DNA from 2 places in the Streptomyces sp. NPDC004732 genome. Region 1 is predicted to be linked to the other one. Evidence: riboswitches for the same ligand, from Rfam matches in the RefSeq annotation. Region 1 holds a riboswitch; the other holds the start of a gene.
The links. A riboswitch is a leader RNA that binds a small molecule or an ion and turns the genes downstream of it on or off. The one in region 1 is predicted to bind glycine.
Positions count from the first base shown of each region.

Region 1 (7,708 bases):
ACCCGATCCACGGCGGTGCGGCCGATCCCTCTCCGAACCGACCGATGGCGGTCCAGGGGAGCGGGGACGCTACGTCCGAGGATGCGGCACAGACCGAGCAGGTCGGCTACCGCGGTCCCACCGCGTGCGCGGCCGCGGGCATCACCTACCGGCAGCTCGACTACTGGGCCCGTACGGGCCTGGTGGAGCCCAGTGTGCGGGCCGCGGGCGGCTCCGGCACACAGCGCCTCTACAGCTTCCGCGACGTGGTCGTCCTCAAGATCGTGAAGCGCTTCCTCGACACCGGGGTGTCGCTGCAGAACATCCGCACCACCGTCCAGCACCTGCGGGAGCGCGGGTTCCGTGACCTCGAGCGGATGACGCTGATGAGCGACGGGGCGACGGTCTACGAGTGCACGACGTCCAGCGAGGTCCACGACCTGCTCCAGGGCGGGCAGGGAGTCTTCGGGATCGCCGTGGGCGTCGTCTGGCGCGACGTCGAGGCCGCGCTGTCCCAGCTGCACGGCGAGCGCATCGACACCGGGGAGACGCTCGTCGGGCACAATCCGGCCGATGAGCTGGCCAGAAGGCGCAACAGGGCCGTCTGAAGCCGCGTTGTCAGTGGCGTAAGGCAGCATCAGAGGTGTGAGAAGCGCGCCGACGATTCTGCATCTGGACATGGATGCCTTCTACGCGTCCGCGGAGCAGGCCGCGAAGCCGAGCCTGCGCGGAAAAGCCGTGGTGGTGGGCGGTCTTGGGCCCCGTGGTGTGGTGGCCACCGCTTCCTATGAGGCACGGCGCTTCGGCGTGCACTCGGCGATGCCCATGGGGCAGGCGCGCAGGCTGGCGCCCAATGCCGCCTATCTCGTGCCGCGCTTCGGGCTGTACCGCGAGGTCAGCGAGCAGGTGATGGGGCTGCTTCGGGAGCTGTCGCCGCTGGTGGAGCCGCTCAGCCTGGACGAGGCCTTCGTGGACCTGGAGGCGGGGGGCGTCGCCGACGACGCGGAGTCGGCCAGGGCCGTGGGGGAGCGGTTGCGGGCGGACATCAGAGAGGTGACGGGGCTCTGCGGGTCGGTGGGGCTCGCCGTGTCCAAGATGCTGGCGAAGATCGCCTCCGAGGAGGCCAAGCCTGACGGGCTCAAGCTCATAGCGCCGGGGACGGAGCGGGCGCTCCTGGGCCCGATGTCGGTGCGGACGCTGCCCGGCGTGGGGCCTGCCACGGGCGACCATCTGCGGCGGGCCGGGATCCTCACGGTCGCCGAGATCGCGGAGGCCGGTGAGGACGAGCTCGTACGGCTCCTGGGGAAGGCCCACGGCGGCTCTCTGTACGCGATGGCGCTCGCGCACGACGAGCGGCCCGTGGTGGCCGAGCGGGAGTCGAAGTCGGTCAGCGTCGAGGACACGTACGACGTGGACATCCACGACCGGGTGCGGGTCAGGGCGGAGGTCGCACGGCTCGCCGAGCGGTGTGTGCAGCGGCTGCGGGCGGCGGGGCACTCGGGGCGGACCATCGTGCTGAAGGTGCGCAGGTTCGACTTCTCCACGCTGACGCGCTCCGAGACGCTCCGTGGGCCCACGGACGACCCCGGGGTGGTGCAGGAGGCCGCGGCGCGGCTGCTGGAGGCCGTGGACACCACGGGTGGGGTCCGGCTCCTGGGAGTGGGCGTCACGGGCCTCGCGGACTACACGCAGGAGGACCTCTTCGCGCAGGCGCAGCAGGCTCAGGCGGCGGTGGAGGCCGAGGCGGAAGGGGCCTCTCCGGGCGAGGGCGACGAGGCCGTGTCCGGGGAGGCGGGGCGGCCCGAGGGGCCGGAGAAGGAGGGTGCCGAAGAGCCGGTGGCGCCGGTGGAGAGACGGTGGTCGGCCGGGCACGACGTGCGGCATGCCGAGTACGGGCACGGGTGGGTGCAGGGAAGCGGCCTGGGTCGGGTGACGGTGCGCTTCGAGACGCCCCTTTCGGCGCCGGGGCGGGTGCGGACGTTCCGTACGGACGACCCGGAGCTGGCGCCTGCGGAGCCGCTGCCGCTGGTGGCTGCGCCCCCAGCCGCCGCCTCCGGATGAGGTGGCTTCAGGGGGTCTCTGTGCCCGCGACGTGGCCGAAGTTCTGGTCCGGGGGCGGCACGGCGGGCGGGGTCCCTGGGGGCGTCGTGTCCAGGCCGTAGTGGTGGTAGAGCTGGAGCTCCTGCTCGGGGGAGAGGTGGCGGCCCACTCCGAAGTCCGGGGCGTCCCTGATCAGGGCCCGGTCGAAGGGGATGCGCAGGGTGCCGTCCTCGACGAGTTCGCTGGGTTCCAGGGGGACGAAGGCGTCCCGGCTGAAGAGACCGGTGCGTATGGCTGCCCATTCCGGTGCGCCGGTGGCATCGTCGAGGTAGACCTCGTCGATCGTGCCGATCTTCGCCCCGTTCCGGTCGAACGCCTTGCGGCCGATCAGGTTGCGCGGATCGATATCGGTCTGCACGGGCCCTCCAGCTGGTCGCGGCTTGTCGAAAACGGGCGTAACTCATCCTTAATCATTCGTAGTCACTACGAAAGAGCACTTCGGGGCAGGTGGCCACTCGAGGGATCGGTCCTGGTCCTCGCTGGTAGGCTGGCGCCTGGCTGCTGACCCCGTGCGGGAGAGCTCTCCGGAATGTACTTCCCGGAGGCGCCGAAGGAGCAAATCCTCCCCGGAATCTCTCAGGCACCCGTACCGCACGGACGAGGTCACTCTGGAAAGCAGGGCGGGCGTCGGGCGGGCACGTTCGGAACCCTTCCTCACCGACGGTGAAAGCAGATCTGTCGCAAGACGGGCCTGTGAAGCTCTCAGGTTGACATGACAGAGGGGGAGGCCGTCCGGGTACCCGCGCCGTGGTACCCCTCGCAGGTCGTGCAGACCAGGAGGCCTCCGCAATGACTGCCACCAATCGCATCCCGCTCTCCGAGCTCGAAGCGGGCATCCCCTTCGAGCAGCGGCACATCGGGCCCGATGCGGAAGCGCGGGCCAAGATGCTCGCGCAGGTCGGGTACGGCTCGCTCGACGAGCTGACGGCCGCCGCGGTGCCGGATGTGATCAAGAATGCCGAGGCGCTGAACCTGCCCGGCGCGCGTACCGAGGCCGAAGTGCTGGCCGAGCTGCGCTCCCTCGCCGACCGCAACCAGGTCCTCGATTCCATGATCGGACTCGGCTACTACGGCACCTTCACCCCGCCGGTCATCCTGCGGAACGTGATGGAGAACCCGGCCTGGTACACCGCCTACACGCCGTACCAGCCCGAGATCTCGCAGGGCAGGCTCGAGGCGCTCCTCAACTTCCAGACGATGGTCGCCGAGCTGACCGGCCTGCCCACCTCCGGGGCCTCGCTCCTCGACGAGGGCACCGCCGCCGCGGAGGCCATGGCTCTGTCGCGCCGCATGGGCAAGGTCAAGAACGGCGTCTTCGTCGTCGACGCCGACGCCCTGCCGCAGACCATCGCCGTCATCCAGACCCGCGCCGAGCCCACCGGCGTCGAGATCGTCGTCGCCGATCTGAGCGAGGGCATTCCGGCCGAGGTCGCCGAGCGTGGCGTCGTGGGCGTGCTCGTCCAGTACCCGGGCGCCTCCGGTGTCGTACGGGACATAAAGCCGCTCATCGACCAGGCCCACGAGCTCGGCGCCGTCGTCACCGTCGCCGCCGACCTGCTCGCCCTCACCCTGCTCACCTCGCCCGGCGAGCTGGGCGCCGACATCGCCGTCGGCACGACGCAGCGCTTCGGCGTGCCGATGGGCTTCGGCGGCCCGCACGCCGGATACATGGCGGTGCGCGAGAAGTTCGCGCGCAGCCTCCCGGGGCGCCTCGTCGGTGTCTCCGTCGACGCCGACGGCAACAAGGCCTACCGGCTCGCGTTGCAGACCCGTGAGCAGCACATCCGCCGCGAGAAGGCCACCAGCAACATCTGTACCGCTCAGGTGCTGCTCGCCGTCATGGCCGGAATGTACGCCGTCTACCACGGGCCCGAGGGCCTCAAGTCCATTGCGCGGCGCACCCACCGGTACGCGACGCTGCTCGCCGCCGGGCTCACCGCCGGAGGCGTCGAGGTCGTCCACGGCGCGTACTTCGACACGCTGACCGTGCGCGTCGAGGGCAGGGCCGAGGAGCTGGTCTCCGCCGCCCGCGAAGGCGGCGTGAACATCCACCAGATCGACGCCGACCACGTCTCCCTGGCCTGCGACGAGACCACGACGCGGGCGACGCTGGCCGCCGTGTGGGGCGCGTTCGGGGTCGAGGCCGATGTCCAGGAGCTGGATGCCGCCACCGCGGACACGCTGCCCGAGGGCCTGCTGCGCGGCGACGACTACCTGGCGCACCCGGTCTTCCACCAGTACCGCTCCGAGACCGCGATGCTGCGCTACCTGCGCAAGCTCGCCGACCGCGACTACGCGCTCGACCGCGGCATGATCCCGCTGGGCTCCTGCACCATGAAGCTCAACGCGACCACCGAGATGGAGCCGGTCACCTGGCCCGAGTTCGGCCAGCTGCACCCCTTCGCGCCCGCCCAGCAGGCGCAGGGCTACCTCACGCTCATCCGCGAGCTGGAGGAACGTCTCGCCGAGGTCACCGGGTACGACAAGGTCTCCCTGCAGCCGAACGCCGGTTCGCAGGGTGAGCTCGCGGGGCTGCTCGCGGTCCGTGGGTACCACCGCGCCAACGGCGACGAGCAGCGCACCGTCTGCCTCATCCCGTCCTCCGCGCACGGCACCAACGCCGCGAGCGCCGTCATGGCGGGCATGAAGGTCGTCGTCGTGAAGACCGCCGACGACGGCGAGATCGACGTCGAGGACCTGCGCGCCAAGATCGAGAAGCACCGCGACGAGCTGTCCGTGCTGATGATCACCTACCCCTCGACGCACGGCGTCTTCGAGGAGCACGTCGCCGACATCTGCGCGTCGGTGCACGAGGCCGGCGGCCAGGTGTACGTCGACGGGGCCAACCTCAACGCGCTGGTGGGCCTCGCCAAGCCGGGCCACTTCGGCGGCGACGTCTCGCACCTCAACCTGCACAAGACGTTCTGCATCCCGCACGGCGGCGGCGGCCCCGGCGTCGGCCCCGTCGGTGTGCGCGAGCACCTCGCGCCGTACCTGCCCAACCATCCGCTGCAGCCCGCGGCAGGTCCCGAGACCGGCGTCGGTCCGATCTCCGCGGCGCCGTGGGGCTCCGCCGGGATCCTGCCGATCTCCTGGTCGTACGTACGCCTCATGGGTGGCGAGGCCCTCAAGCGGGCCACCCAGGTCGCGGTGCTCTCGGCCAACTACATCGCCAAGCGCCTCGAGCCGCACTACCCGGTGCTCTACACCGGCCCCGCCGGTCTCGTCGCGCACGAGTGCATCGTCGACCTGCGGCCGCTCAGCAAGGCGACCGGTGTCAGTGTCGACGACATCGCCAAGCGGCTCATCGACTATGGCTTCCACGCGCCGACCATGTCGTTCCCGGTCGCGGGCACCCTGATGATCGAGCCGACGGAGAGCGAGGACCTGGGCGAGATCGACCGGTTCTGCGAGGCGATGATCGCCATCCGCCGGGAGATCGAGAAGGTCGGTTCCGGCGAGTGGACCGCCGAGGACAACCCGCTGCGGAACGCCCCGCACACCGCCGCCGCGCTGAGCGGTGAGTGGGAGCACGGCTACAGCCGCGAGGAGGCGGTCTTCCCGGCCGGTGTCGTCGTCGCGGACAAGTACTGGCCGCCGGTGCGCCGCATCGACCAGGCGTACGGCGACCGGAACCTCGTCTGCTCCTGCCCGCCGCTGGATGCGTACGAGGACTGATGCAGGCGCCCGTGTGGAGCGGGCATGCGTCGGGGCCGGTTCGGAGACTTCTCTCCGGGCCGGCCCCTCGTCTTTCCCGTGATGCTGTGGTGCCGTGCGGCGATGCCGTGCGCTCGTGCGGATGCGCCAGTGCTCAGGCCGCCGTCATGATCTGGTCGGTGCCCAGCGGTCGGTGCGGGGCGATGATCTGGCCGTCCGGCAGCAGCTCACCGGTGTCCTCGAAGAGCAGGACGCCGTTGCACAGCAGGCTCCAGCCCTGCTCCGGGTGGCTGGCCGCGAGCAGCGCGGCCTCCCGGTCGGCGGAGTCGGCTGTCGGGCACGGTGGTTGGTGCTGGCACATGGAAGGGTTCTTTCGCTGCGATGAGATGGCTGTGACGTCGGTCCTGTGGCTCGATGCGGTATTCATAACCGCCCCCCGTTGTAGTTGGTCCGATCCCAGTGTTGCCCTCCGGGCGTCAATCCGCAGGGATTTTGCCGCAGCGGCTCCTACTGCTTAAGGACGTATCACCCGCCCGGACGGTTCAGCCCAACTTCCCTGACTCTTCGGGTGGTTCGGGGTGGCCTGACCGGGCTAGTCCACCTGGGTGGGCAGCGCTGTGCCCCGCGGCCGGGGGGCTGCGGGGCACAGGAAGCGTGCGGGGCGCTGTCAGGCGGGTGAGCTCAGCAGCGGTGCCGGCGTCAGACGGTGGTTGAGCATCGGAAGGAGTTCGGCGACGCGGTGCGGGCGGTGGGCCGCGATGCCGGGCGGGGCGGGGGCCAAGGGCACGAGCAGATCGGTGGCGGCCAGCGAGCCCTCGGCGCCGTCGTCCGTGCAGTCGCGGTGCAGCCAGAGCGTGAGCATATACAGCTCGGGCACGGAGAGCAGCCGCGGCTGGCACGGCATGGGCATGGCCTCCGCGTGGCGCAGGGCGCGTTCGGTGGAGGTGATGTAGGGCCCTTCGAAGAAATGGGAGAACGCCCAGCCGTCCGGGGTGAGGATCGCGTCGGCCGCGGCGACGGAACGCTCGGCGCAGCGGATCAGGAAGCGCCAGCCGGCCAGTCGGGTGGGTGAAGTGGCCTGTGGGGTGATGTGGTCCAACACGTGGACGGGCAGGGGGAGTTCGGGGATCGCGGGTCCCTGGGCGGTACGCAGGGACGGTGTGCGGGCCTCGCTTACGGCAGTGGGGGAACCGAGTGCCGCGAGAACGCTGCGCAGGGCGGGCGCGGGAGCCGGGGGGACATGCAGCGGCATGGTGGGTCGCCTCTCTCATTCGACAGGCACAGTGGAGCCGGGGGCAGGTGCGTGACGGCGCTGTCAGCTCTGGGTCAGAGGGGCGGGGGCTGGGGCCGCGAGCGCCAACTCTCTGCCTAGATTGCGGAGTTTATACGAGCCATGTTCGATGGGTGTTTCACCTAGACGCAGTGGATATTGCGAGCAAGGACTTATTGAGACGTCCTTGTGCGGGCCTTTACGCCGTTTTAGTGCGGGTCTCGGGGTCGTGACCTCGTATTCCCCGATGCGCGCGGTCGGCCGATTTCTGCCGGTGCTTTTGACCAGGCGCTTCGGTACAGAATCTGCATCGTGCCGCATGCCTGGTGAATGTGCCGGACAACCGCCGCGTCGAGCGTACTGGTCGGGGGTCCCGCGCGGGGCGTTATCGATCACATTGCCTGGGCATCATCCCCCGTACACAGCGGCCGGACCCTGGGCTGCCCGTTCGAGGAGGGACGCTTCGATGGGGGAGAAGGTCGCGGCGGGCACGTTCGACCTGGCCGACAGGCACCACTACCGAGGCAAGCTCCGGGCGTGTCTTACGGGGCTGGAGCGGATGTTGAAGGAGGAGCGATTCGATCGGCCCAAGAATCTCATGGGCATGGAGATCGAGCTGAATCTCGCCGGGCCCGACGGGCTGCCGAGGATGTTGAATGCGCAGGTACTTGAGCGCATCGCGAGCCGGGATTTCCAGACGGA
Region 1 is NZ_JBEXJR010000014.1:170,486-178,193, reverse strand. Features, by position in the region: gene ABZV77_RS34900 (MerR family transcriptional regulator) at 1-587, shown strand, start outside; partial or broken gene ABZV77_RS34895 (DNA polymerase IV) at 625-2,141, shown strand; partial or broken gene ABZV77_RS34890 (PRC-barrel domain-containing protein) at 2,057-2,437, opposite strand; glycine riboswitch at 2,582-2,681, shown strand; gene gcvP (aminomethyl-transferring glycine dehydrogenase) at 2,869-5,757, shown strand; gene ABZV77_RS34880 (DUF5999 family protein) at 5,891-6,097, opposite strand; gene ABZV77_RS34875 (hypothetical protein) at 6,404-6,988, opposite strand; gene ABZV77_RS34870 (glutamate--cysteine ligase) at 7,473-7,708, shown strand, end outside.

Region 2 (7,708 bases), on a different contig from region 1:
CCGCCAGGGACATGGCGCGGGCCGCGGGCACGGAGCTGCCCGAGGAGTTCGTGGAGCGGTCGATCTTCTCGCTGGAGGGCGGCCAGGCGGCCGCCGCGCGCCTCATGGAGCGCGGGGTCACCGGCATCGTGTGCGGCAGCGACCCGCTCGCCCTCGGGGCCATCAGGGCGGCCCGCAGGCGGGGGCTCTCCGTCCCCGCCGACGTCTCCGTCGTGGGCTTCGACGACTCGGCCTTCATGACCTGCACCGAGCCGCCCCTGTCGACGGTGCGACAGCCCATCGAGGCGATGGGCCGCGCGGCGGTCGACCTGCTGTGCGCCCAGATCCGGGGCACCCAGACGCACCCCGGCGAGCTCCTCTTCGAGCCGGAACTCGTCGTCCGCGGCTCGACCGCTCAGCCGCTCAGCACTCGATGATGTTGACCGCGAGACCGCCCCGGGCGGTCTCCTTGTACTTGACGCTCATGTCGGCGCCGGTCTCCTTCATGGTCTTGATGACCTTGTCGAGGGAGACCTTGTGGGAGCCGTCGCCGCGCATCGCCATCTTCGCGGCGGTGACGGCCTTGACCGCCGCCATGCCGTTGCGCTCGATGCACGGGATCTGAACGAGTCCGCCGACCGGGTCGCAGGTCAGGCCCAGGTTGTGCTCCATGCCGATCTCGGCGGCGTTCTCGACCTGCTCGGGGGAGCCGCCCAGGACCTCGGCGAGCGCGCCCGCCGCCATCGAGCAGGCGGAGCCGACCTCGCCCTGGCAGCCGACCTCGGCGCCGGAGATCGAGGCGTTCTCCTTGAAGAGCATGCCGATGGCGCCCGCCGCGAGCAGGAAGCGGACCACGCCCTCCTCGTCGGCGCCGGGCACGAAGTTCATGTAGTAGTGCAGGACCGCGGGGATGATGCCCGCCGCGCCGTTCGTCGGGGCGGTCACGACCCGGCCGCCCGCGGCGTTCTCCTCGTTCACCGCCATCGCGTAGAGCGTGATCCACTCCATGGCGCGGGCCTGCGGGTCGCCCTCGGCGCGCAGCTGCCGTGCCGAGTTCGCGGCGCGACGGCGGACCTTCAGACCGCCCGGCAGGATGCCCTCGCGGGACATGCCGCGGGACACGCACGCCTGCATGACGCCCCAGATGTCGAGCAGACCCGAGCGGATCTCGTCCTCGGTGCGCCACGCCTTCTCGTTCTCCAGCATCAGCGCGGAGATGGAAAGACCGGTCTCCTCGGTGAGGCGGAGCAGCTCGTCGCCGGTGCGGAAGGGGTGCCTGAGGACGGTGTCGTCCGGCACGATCGGGTTGTCGCCCGCCACGGCATCTTCGTCGACCACGAAGCCGCCGCCGACGGAGTAGTACGTCTTCTCCAGGACGAGGGCGCCCTCACGGTCGTACGCGAAGATCGTCATGCCGTTGGCGTGGTACGGCAGGGCCTTGCGGCGGTGCAGGACCAGGTCCTCGTCGAAATCGAAGTCGATCTCGTGCATGCCGAGCAGATTGATGCGCCCGCCGCTCTTGATCTCCTCGACGCGGTCGTCGGCGCCCTCCACGTTCACCGTGCGGGGCGACTCGCCCTCCAGGCCGAGCAGGACGGCCTTCGGGGTGCCGTGGCCGTGTCCTGTCGCACCGAGCGAGCCGTAGAGCTCGGCCCGTATCGCCGAGGTGTGGGCCATCAGGCCCTCGTTCTTCAGGCGGCTCGCGAACATGCGGGCAGCGCGCATCGGACCGACCGTGTGGGAGCTGGACGGGCCGATGCCGATCGAGAACAGGTCGAAGACCGAGATGGCCACGGGAACTCCAATGGTGGTTGGTAGACGCCGTTGTCTGCCGGGGTAGTGCAGAAGTACAAGGCGGTGCGGGATCTGGGCGGGACGTGGTGCGGGGCACCCTGCTCACTCTCCAGTGTGCGGGGTGCCCCGATGTTTCGTACGTACGAACAAAAGCGTACAAACAGAGAGTACGGAACTACTTCAGGCCGGGGTACAGGGGGTGCTTGTCGGCCAGAGCGGTCACGCGGGTCTTGAGGGACGCCGCGTCGAAGCCCGGCTTGAGGGCCTCGGCGATGATGTCGGCGACCTCGCGGAAGTCGTCCTCCTGGAAGCCACGGGTGGCGAGCGCGGGCGTGCCGATGCGCAGGCCGGAGGTGACCATCGGGGGGCGCGGGTCGTTCGGGACCGCGTTCCGGTTGACCGTGATGCCGACCTCGTGGAGACGGTCCTCGGCCTGCTGGCCGTCAAGGTCGGAGTTGCGCAGGTCCACCAGGACGAGGTGCACCTCCGTGCCGCCGGACAGGACGTCGACGCCGACGGCCTTCGCGTCGTCCTGCACCAGGCGCTCGGCCAGGATGCGGGCGCCGTCCAGGGTGCGCTGCTGGCGCTCCTTGAAGTCGTCCGTCGCGGCGACCTTGAAGGAGACGGCCTTGGCCGCGATCACGTGCTCCAGCGGGCCGCCCTGGAAGCCGGGGAAGACCGCCGAGTTCAGCTTCTTCGCGAATTCCTTGTCGCGGGCCAGGATGATGCCGCCGCGCGGGCCGCCGAGCGTCTTGTGCGTGGTGGAGGTGACCACGTCCGCGTACGGCACCGGGTTGGGGTGCAGACCCGCGGCGACCAGACCGGCGAAGTGCGCCATGTCGACCCACAGCCTCGCGCCGACCTCGTCGGCGATCCGGCGGAACTCGGCGAAGTCCAGGTGGCGCGGGTAGGCGGACCAGCCCGCGATGATCACCTTGGGGTTGTTCTCCTTGGCCAGGCGCTCGACCTCGGCCATGTCCACCAGACCGGCCTCGTCCACGTGGTAGGCGACCACGTTGAACTGCTTGCCGGAGAAGTTCAGGCGCATGCCGTGGGTGAGGTGGCCGCCGTGCGCCAGGTCCAGGCCGAGGATCGTGTCGCCGGGCTTGGCGATCGCGAAGAGGGCGGCCTGGTTGGCGGAGGCGCCCGAGTGCGGCTGGACGTTGGCGTACTCGGCGCCGAACAGGTCCTTGACCCGGTCGATGGCGATCTGCTCGGTCACGTCCACGTGCTCGCAGCCACCGTAGTAGCGGCGGCCGGGGTAGCCCTCGGCGTACTTGTTGGTGAGGACGGTGCCCTGGGCCTCCATGACCGCGACCGGAGCGAAGTTCTCCGAGGCGATCATTTCGAGGGTGGACTGCTGGCGGTGGAGCTCGGCGTCGACGGCGGCGGCGACGTCCGGGTCCAGCTCGTGGAGGGGGGTGTTGAGAAGCGACATCACACGATCCCTATCGGTATGGGTCAGCCGGCGGTGAAGGCGGTGTACTCATCGGCGGAGAGCAGGTCGTCCGGCTCACCCGAGATGCGCACCTTGAACAGCCAACCGCCCTCGAACGGGGCGGAGTTGACCAGCGAGGGGTCGTCGACGACGTCCTGGTTGGCCGCGACGATCTCGCCGGTCACCGGGGCGTAGAGGTCGCTGACCGACTTGGTCGACTCCAGCTCGCCGCAGGACTCGCCCGCGGTCACCGTGTCGCCGACCTCGGGGAGCTGGGCGAAGACGACGTCACCGAGCGCGTTGGCCGCGTGCTCGGTGATGCCGACCGTCGCCACACCGTCCTCGGTGGCCGACAGCCACTCGTGCTCCTTGCTGTAACGCAGCTGCTGGGGGTTGCTCATGACCTGAATTCTCCTGTACGCGGGTGGGTGCTGCGGAACGGGAAAGATGTGCGGGGGGTCACTTCTGGCGCTTGTAGAACGGCAGCGCCACGACCTCGTAGGGCTCGTGGGTGCCGCGGATGTCCACGCCCACGCCCTCGGTGCCGGGAGCGGCGTGCTCCGCGTCGACGTACGCGATCGCGATCGGCTTGCCCAGCGTCGGGGACGGGGCGCCGGAGGTGACCTCGCCGATCACCTTGCCGTCCGCGACCACCGGGAAACCGGCGCGCGGGACCCGGCGGCCCTCGGCGATCAGGCCGACCAGCTTGCGCGGCGGCGCGGTCTCGGCGCGCTCGGCGGCGGCGGCGAGCGCGGCACGCCCGAGGAAGGTGTCCGACTGGCTGGTCTTCTCGAACTTCACGACCCGGCCGAGGCCCGCGTCGAACGGCGTCAGCTCGGCGGTCAGCTCGTGCCCGTACAGCGGCATGCCCGCCTCCAGGCGCAGCGTGTCGCGGCAGGAGAGACCGGCCGGGACCATGCCGACGGGCGTGCCCGCCTCCATCAGCGCGCCCCACAGCTGCTCCGCGTCGGAGGGGGCGACGAAGAGCTCGAAACCGTCCTCGCCGGTGTAGCCCGTGCGGGCGATGAGGGCGGCGACGCCCGCGACGGTGCCGGGCAGGCCCGCGTAGTACTTCAGGCCGTCCAGGTCCGCGTCGGTGAGCGACTTCAGGATGCCGGGGGACTCGGGGCCCTGGACGGCGAGCAGCGCGTACGCCTCGCGGTCGTCGCGGACCTCGACGTCGAACTTCTCGGCGCGGGCGCTCAGCTCGTCCAGGACGGTCTGGGCGTTGGACGCGTTGGCGACCACCATGTACTCGGGGGCCTCCGGCGCGCCGAGCCGGTAGACGATCAGGTCGTCCAGGATGCCGCCGTCCGCGGCGACGATCATGGTGTAGCGGGCGCGGCCGACGCCGATGGAGCCGATGTTGCCGACCAGCGCGAAGTTCAGGAAGTCCACGGCCTCGGGGCCGCTGACGGTGATCTCGCCCATGTGCGACAGGTCGAAGAGCCCTGCCTTGGTGCGCACGGCGTTGTGCTCGTCGCGCTCGCTGGCGTACCGCAGCGGCATGTCCCAGCCCGCGAAGTCGGTCATGGTCGCGCCGAGCGCGCGATGCACGGCATCTAGGGCGGTCAGACGGGGGGCAGTGCTCATGAAGGGAACTCCCAGGGCATGACGGGCGAGGTCGATCCTCCCCATCTGTCATCGGAACCTGAGAGGTTCGCCGGGAGTGTCTCGCTATCCGAGAAGTCCGGCTTGCACCTTGGGTGGGACCGCCGGGGCGGTCCGCTTTTCAGATGTGCCTCGCCCGCGCGGTACGGGGCCTGAGAGATTCAAGGGAGGGACTTGCTCCTTCGGCGCCCCGGGCCCACAGCACAAGCTGGGTTCCGGAGACTCTCCCGCGCGGATTCAAACGGCCTGTATGGAGTTGGCGGGCACATCATTGCACGCGACTCTGTTCAGGGGGACCCGTGCCCGGCAGCGGGTTCCGTCACTCCGGAGTGCTCTTGTGCCGCATTACCTTCTCTTTACACTTGCGGGGGAAGCAGTACGTGACCGCTATGGGGAGGCCGATCACGGTGCGCAGCAGGACGAGTCTCTATGCCACTTCCACGGGGGTGGCACTGCCCAAGCAGGCTCCTGCCCCGGCCGCGGAGAGCTGCGGTCGGCTGCCCGCCGCCGTCGTCCGCGATCTGCGGCAGCGGGCCGGTCACAGCCCGCACCGCCTCACGTTCGGCGCGGGCGACCTGGTCGTCGTCTCCGGGCTGCCCGGCGGCGGAAAATCGACCCTGATGCGGCAGGCCGTCACGGGCCCGCGCATCGACTCCCAGGACACCCGCGACCGCTGGGCCGACCGGATGCCCCGCCTGCTGCCCTACGCGGTCTACCGCCCCCTGGTCCGCCTCGCGCACTACGCCACGCTGCGCCGCACCCTCCGCTCCGGTGAGAGCGTCGTCGTGCACGACTGCGGCACCCAGACCTGGGTGCGCCGCTGGCTCGCCCGCGAGGCCGCCAGGCGCGGCACGGCCCTGCACCTGCTGATGCTCGACGTCCCGGTGGACACGGCGCTGCGGGGCCAGCACGAGCGCGGCCGCGGCGTCTCGCGGTACGCCTTCGCACGCCACCGCAGGACGGTCGGCCGGCTGGTCGCCGCCACCGAGCGCGGCGACCTGCCGTTCGGCTGCCGCTCGGCCGTGCTGCTCGACCGGGCGGCCGCGCGGGTGCTGCGGGTGATCGCCTTCGACCGCTGAGCCGACCGGCGTTAGGGTTCGAGCCGCAGGCAGAGCGGTCGCGAGCAGGGGTTGGACAGATGGACTTTCCGGCGCAGGCACATGCCCATCCGTACGGCGGATGGCCGGGCAACGAACTGGAGGAGGTCCTTGCGGCCTCACTCGGCGCCCCCGCGTCCGCGGGCGGCCGCATCGTCGAGGTGCTCGGCCGCAGCCACCTCTGGATACCGCTGCCGAGCGGCGGCAGCCCCGAGAGCGGCACCCTGGACCTGCCGACCCTGGAGATCGAGGGCCAGGCGTACGTCCCCGTCTTCACCTCCGAGCAGCAGTTCCGCCAGGCCCTCGGCGACGCGGCCGACCGGATGGGCTGCACCGTGGCGCCCGCCGTCGAGTTCGCCCGCGGCCTCCCCCCGCAGCTGGGCATTGCGCTGAACCCGGACGGCACCGTCGGCGTCCCGCTGCCGCCGCCCGCCGTCGCCGAGCTCTGCCGGACCGGCCGCACCGAGCTCGACGGCCCGAGCACCGGTGGCCGGGTACGGCTGTTCGAGCCGGACTGGCAGGAGGACCCGGTGGACTTCCTGGCCGCCGCTGCACGGGAGTTCGAGGCCGCGGGGGTCGTGCTCACGGCGCGCCGCTGTCTGGCCCATGTGGAGACGGACGACCCGACGCTCTTCGTCGGCGTCGAGCTGTCCACCTGGGACGGCAACGCGCGCGACCTCCCCATGGAGGCGCTGGGCCGCGCCCTGGGGCAGGCCCCGGTCCCATGGCCGGTGAACCTGGTGCTGCTCGACGTGGCGCAGGACCCCGTGGGCGACTGGCTGCGTGCGAAGGTGCGGCCTTTCTACCACCGGATCGCCGCTTAAGCTGGTTCCATTCCTCTGTCTTCCACAGGGTCACCGAGTTCGTCACGAAGGGGCGGTTACGGGTGAGTGCGTCGGGCACGGCCGCGGCCGGGCACATCGAGCAGTTGCTGCGCCAGGTGACGCCGGGGCGTTACGACGCGTACGAGGCACTGCTGCGCGCGCTCGCCACCGACCAGGTGTGGATGCTGCTCTGGCACGGCCAGGCCGGGTCCCCCGACGCCCAGTACGGGAACATGGAGGTCGAGGGCCTCGGCTACGCACCCTGTGTGACCTCCGCCCAGGAGCTGTCCGCCAGTGGCTGGAACCGGAGCTACGAAGTGGTGCGCGGCACCGCCATCGCCCGCACCCTCTACCCCGACCACTACGGCCTCTGGCTCAACCCGCACGCGCCGGGCGGCGGTGTCGGCATCCCCTGGCTGGATCTGCGCCGCATCGCCACGGGCCTCGACGCGCTGCCCGCGGGACCGCTCAGGCTCACCGAGCCGAGCATCGAGATCCCCCAGTTCTACGCCCTGCTGACGCAGAACGCGCACCGCACCCCCGTGGTCCGCTCGCTGCGCCGCGCCTGGGTGCAGCCCGCGCTCGGTGCGCCATATCTGGCCATCGGCCTCGACGTGTACGACACGTCGCCGCCGTCGGTCGACGCGGTGCGCACGATGATGCGGCAGTCCATCCCCGCAGTTCCGGAGGGCCTGCCCGTCTCGACGGTCGCGATGTCGGACGATTACGACCCGGTCGCGATGTGGCTACGAGCCAATGCCAGGCCGTTCTACGACCGTGAGGCCCAGGCGGCCCCGGCGCCCGCGGGCGGCTACGGATACCCCGCGCAGTACTGAGCAGCGCCGACGGACGTGATGTCCGTTGTGGTGCAGGTGGGGCCCTATGGGCCCCTGTGACGCCTTGCAACCCAACTGCCCCGTGTTCGACCCTCGTTCACTCGCGTCCGGATAACGGAACACCTCGAT
Region 2 is NZ_JBEXJR010000005.1:390,675-398,382, forward strand. Features, by position in the region: gene ABZV77_RS17200 (LacI family DNA-binding transcriptional regulator) at 1-416, shown strand, start outside; gene ABZV77_RS17205 (L-serine ammonia-lyase) at 403-1,773, opposite strand; gene glyA (serine hydroxymethyltransferase) at 1,949-3,211, opposite strand; gene gcvH (glycine cleavage system protein GcvH) at 3,235-3,612, opposite strand; gene gcvT (glycine cleavage system aminomethyltransferase GcvT) at 3,671-4,804, opposite strand; glycine riboswitch at 4,954-5,062, opposite strand; gene ABZV77_RS17225 (AAA family ATPase) at 5,212-5,901, shown strand; gene ABZV77_RS17230 (enhanced serine sensitivity protein SseB) at 5,961-6,743, shown strand; gene ABZV77_RS17235 (enhanced serine sensitivity protein SseB C-terminal domain-containing protein) at 6,806-7,579, shown strand.
Region 2: linked by a shared signal. The riboswitch ahead of gcvT (glycine cleavage system aminomethyltransferase GcvT) and the one ahead of gcvP (aminomethyl-transferring glycine dehydrogenase) in region 1 are both predicted to bind glycine.